2 regions of the Desertihabitans brevis genome follow, and region 1 is predicted to be linked to the other one. Evidence: predicted binding sites of a transcription regulator. Region 1 holds the regulator's gene; the other holds the start of a gene.
The links. The regulator LexA, encoded in region 1, represses DNA repair genes until DNA is damaged. The targets are predictions, from matches to a motif close to TCGAACANNTGTTCGA.

Region 1 (2,373 bases):
GTGACCACGGCCACCCCACGGGCGGTCAGGTGCCAGTCGCTCCCGGTGGCCGTAGCCGGGGCCGGCGCCGACACCCGGCAGGCCCGCGGCGCCCGGGCCGGGGTGCGCAGCTCCGGCGCACCGGCCCCGGTGGGACGGACCCGGCTCTGCGGACGCACCCGGCGCCGGCGGACCGGCGGGGCGACCCGCAGCGCGGACTCCGTCAGCGGACCGGCGGTCACGATGGTGGTGCTCATGCTGCCTCCTCGGTGCGTCGAACCCATGTTCGATACCCCTGTCTACTCGATTCGAACGTGTGTGCCAACGACCTCGCCCGGCGTGTTCGAACACGTGTTCGCAGGCCCACCGGTCGGTCCGTCGGCCGACGTCGAGAACTCCACCAGGAGGCACTGACAGTTCTCGCGCGACGACGTCCCGAGCCCGGCTCTTGGCCCTGCCGGGCGCCGTCGGGACGACCGCGCAGCGCGACGCGCCGAGGTCGAACAGGTGTTTGATTGGTGCGCGCAGGAGCCGTAGCGTCTGCTCCATGGTCCGCAGCACCGATGAGCCGCCCGTCCCCAGCACCCGCCCCGGCGGACGTCGACGCGGACGTCCCAGCGCCGAGATGGTGGCCGCCCAGCTGGCCGAGTCCGGGGCCACCGTCACGTCCCTGCCCGACGGCCCGGAGGACGTCCACGGCCTCACCCCCCGCCAGCGCCGGATCCTCGAGGTGATCAAGGAGTCGGTGGAGCGCCGCGGCTACCCGCCGAGCATCCGGGAGGTGTGCGACGCGGTCGGTCTGGCCAGCTCCTCCAGCGGCAGCCACCAGCTCAAGGTGCTCGAGGCCAAGGGCTACCTGAGGCGCGACCCGAACCGTCCCCGCGCGATGGAGGTGCTGCTGCCCGGCGGGCCGTCGGTGGGCACCGCACCGGACGAGGCGCCGGTGCTGGCCAACGCCGGGGACGAGACCGGCGTGTCGGACGCCTTCCCCGCCGCCGTGCCGGTGCCGGTGGTCGGGCGGATCGCGGCCGGTGGCCCGATCCTGGCCGAGGAGGTCGTGGAGGACGTCTTCCCGCTGCCCAAGCAGCTGGTCGGCGACGGGACCCTCTTCATGCTCGAGGTGCGCGGTGACTCGATGGTCGACGCCGCCATCTGCGACGGCGACTGGGTGGTCGTCCGGCAGCAGCCCGACGCCCAGAACGGTGACATCGTGGCCGCCCTGATCGGCGAGGAGGCCACGGTCAAGACCTTCAAGCGCACGCCGGGCCAGGTGTGGCTGCTGCCCCACAACCCGGCCTACGAGCCGATCGACGGCAACGAGGCGACCGTGCTCGGCAAGGTCGTCACGGTGCTGCGCCGGGTCTGAGCCGCCCGGGTTGGCCCGGCGAGCGGCTAGCGTCGCCCCGTGCCCAGCCCCGACCAGCTGTCCGCCCACCCGTCCGTCCCGGCGCCGCGATCGCGCTGGGCACGGGTGCTCCGGGTGGTGCTCGTCGTGCTGGCCGTCCTGCTCGCCCTGCCGGTGCTGGCCTACGTGGGCAACGGGGTGGTCGGCTCGGTCCGGCAGGCCCGACTCGCCCGTGAGGTCGCCGCCGAGGTGCGCGACGGCCGAGCGGTCGCCGAGCCGGAGGTGAGGGCGCTGCGCGACCGCCAGCGGGCGGCGGTGGCGGCCGCAGGCGGGCCACCGCCGCGCCACAGCCACCTCGCGCTGGAGTGCCAGCTCGGCACCCGCGACGCGGGCTGGATCGTGCAGGAGCACACCCAGACCTGCTCGGTGCGCAGCATCGACCTCCACCCAGTGGCCGACCGGGCCGCGGCCGACGCCCTGGTGGCCCGGCTGGCCGCGGCCGACTTCGGCGAGCCCACCTCCTCGCCGCTGCCCGACGGCTGCGTCGCGCTGCGGAAGCGGTCGGAGGCGGACCTGCCGGAGGTCGAGACGCTGTGGGTCCCGGCGGCGGCGGTGGCCGACGACCGGTGCTACCAGCTGCGCACCGCCGGCGCCGACGGCACGGCCGGGGAGACCTTCGCGCTGGAGGACCTGGAACCCGGCCAGGACTGGGTGGCGGTGGTCACCACCCGCACGGTGCTCCCGGAGCGCGGGATCGGCTGCAGCCCGTGGTCGGTGCTCTTCTGCACCGCGCCCTGGGACGAGCCGGTGCGGGACTGACCCGGGGTGCGACCGGTCAGGCCTGCTCGCCCCGGGCCTCCTGCAGCCGCCGCAGCGCCTGCACGGCCACCTCGCGGTCGGTGGTCGACCACATCGGCGGCATCGACGAGCGCAGGAAGCTGCCGTAGCGGGCGGTGACCAGCCGCGGGTCGAGGACGGCGACCACCCCGCGGTCGCTGGCCCGGCGGATCAGCCGTCCCGCCCCCTGGGCCATCAGCAGCGCGGCGTGG
Region 2 (2,373 bases), on a different contig from region 1:
AGGGGTGGGCCTCCGTCGCGTCCTCGGCCGCTAGGTCGATGACTGGCTTCACCGTGACCCGGCGCCGGGCCGTCCGCACCACTCCCTCACCTGGTCGGCGGTGACGGGCGTGCCGGTGTTCTCCACCTGCCCCGGCTCCGCCGGCCCGGCGACGGCAGCGGCGGAGAGGTGCACGTACAGCACGACGCGTTCGACGGCACGTGCCGCGCCCTCCCGAGCCGCCGGGGTGTCGCCGTCGGCCTCGGCGAGCAGGAGGTCGAGTGCCGGCTGGCGGCGGGCGAGGTCGCCGGCGGCGCGGGAGCGGCGGACGTCGAGGGAGTCGGTGCAGCCGAGCCGGGCGAGCGCGGTCGCGCCCTCGCCGACGGCGGTGTCGAGGGCGACGGCGTCCAGCTGGTCGAGCCGGCCGAAGACGGTCGAGATGCCCTGCCGGGCGCCGGTGGTGTCGTGCTCGACCCGGAAGCACCGGGAGTCGGCGGCCTGCTGGCGGCGCTCCTCGGCCTCGGCGGGCATGAAGCGGAGGAGGGCGGTCTCGACCAGGCGCTCCAGCTGCGTGAGCCCGATGCGACCGACCACACCAGCGACCTGGGCGTCGACGAATCCGGCGGCCTCGGCGGTGAGCGACATGATGCGCTCGGCGACCTGGCGGGCCTGCCACGCGGGAACCCCGCCGTCCTGCACGAGGGCCCACAGCCGGGGAAGCCGGTGGCGCAGCTCCAGCGCCTGCCCGATCAGCCGCTCGCCGGACCCGGTCGACAGCCCGAGCGAGGCAGCCCACTCGGCCACCGCATCGACCGCGACCTCGGGCGTGCCGGCCCCGGCCAGCGGGATCCCGGTCGCCCGGCCGCCGTCGCTGCGGCCGGCGGCCAGCCACGGCTCGACCGGGGGGTGCAGGTCGGCCCAGACCGCGGCCTGCTCGAGCAGCGCGGCCTCGGCGGCCAGCGCCACCGAGCGCAGCTCGCGCGCGCGGACCAGCACTCCTGCCGGGGTCGGGCCTGCCGTCGTCGTCATGGAGAACACGCTACGGATCGGGTCTGACAGTCTTTCGATGGCGTGTGCGAATGAGCTGATGGTCACCGACTCCTGACCGGCCCGTCCGTCACCGCCCGAACAAGGCTCGCGGCGTCGCGGGCGGTCAGCGCTGCAGGCGGCCGAGGGTGAGGGCGATGCGGAGGGTGTAGGCCTCGCGAGGGTCGGTGGGGCTGAAGCCGGTCACCTGCTGCACGCGCTTCAGGCGGTAGCGCACGGTGTTGGGGTGCACGAACAGCGCCCGGGCGGTGGCCTCCATGGAGGAGCCCTGGTCGAGGAAGGCGGTGAGGGTCTCCAGCAGCTCGCCGTTGATCGCGGCCAGGGGTGCGTAGACCTCGGTGGCCAGGGCGCGGCGGGCGTGCCCGTCCCCGGCCAGGGCGCGCTCGGGCAGCAGGTCCGAGGCCCCCACCGGCCGGGGCGCGGACGGCCACGCCGGCGCCGCGCGTAGACCCGACAAGGCGGCCCGGGCCGACCGGGACGCCTCCACCAGGTGCTCCACCGGCGGCCCGACGACGATCGGCCCCGGCCCGAACGGACCGACGAGATGGGTGGCGGCGGCGACGGCGGCATCCTGGTCGTCCAGCGCCGCCCCGCCGAGGACCACCACCAGCCGTTCACCCTGGACGGCCGCCAGCGAGTCGAGCCCGCGCTGGCGCGCCAGCCGCCGGACGTCCTCCAGCGCGGAGGTGCCCGCGTCCTCGTCCGCCGGTCCGATCATCACCACCACCGACTGGGTGGAGCGCCAGCCCAGCGTCGAGGCCCGCGACAGCACCGTCTCGTCGGTGTCGCCACGCAGCACCGAGTCGACCACCAGGGCCTCCAGCCGGGCGTCCCAGGCCCCGCGCATCTCCGCCGCCCGGGCGTACACCTCGGCCGCGGCGAAGGCGACCTCACGGCTGTACTGGGTGATGGCCACCTGCAGGTGTGCGCGGTCACCGCGGGGCATCACCTGCTGCAGCTGCTCCTCGACGGCCTCGATCGTGGTGCGCACCAGCTCCACCGTCTGCTGCAGCGAGATCGCCCGGGCCAGCGCCCGCGGCGCGTGGCCGAAGATGTCGGCGCCGGTGGCCGAGCCGTCCGGGTCGCCGAACCACTGCACGAAACCGTCGATGCCGGCCTGGGCCACCAGCGTGATCCAGGAGCGCTTGTCGGCGTCCAGCTCGGCGAACCAGGGGTGGCGCAGCTCCATCTCGGCGACCGCAGCCGTGGTCATCTGGCCCGACGCCGCCGACAGCCGTCGGGCGATCGCCGTCCGGGTCCGCGGCGAGGGGCCACCGCGCTCACCCGCCCGTCCGCTCGCCATGGGCAGCGACCCTACTGCTCCAGCGACAGCCCCACCCAACGCCG

Region 2: DT076_RS11115 (DUF222 domain-containing protein) is a predicted target of LexA. The motif match lies at 1,043-1,058, and genes of this name have one in related genera.

Annotation. Positions count from the first base shown of each region.
Region 1 is NZ_QOUI01000001.1:617,192-619,564, forward strand. Features, by position in the region: gene DT076_RS02895 (hypothetical protein) at 1-236, opposite strand, end outside; gene lexA (transcriptional repressor LexA) at 527-1,345, shown strand; gene DT076_RS02905 (hypothetical protein) at 1,385-2,143, shown strand; gene DT076_RS02910 (ATP-dependent DNA helicase) at 2,160-2,373, opposite strand, start outside.
Region 2 is NZ_QOUI01000006.1:162,584-164,956, forward strand. Features, by position in the region: gene DT076_RS11110 (HNH endonuclease signature motif containing protein) at 1-52, opposite strand, end outside; gene DT076_RS11115 (DUF222 domain-containing protein) at 49-1,008, opposite strand; gene DT076_RS11120 (PucR family transcriptional regulator) at 1,133-2,329, opposite strand; gene DT076_RS11125 (TfoX/Sxy family protein) at 2,341-2,373, opposite strand, start outside.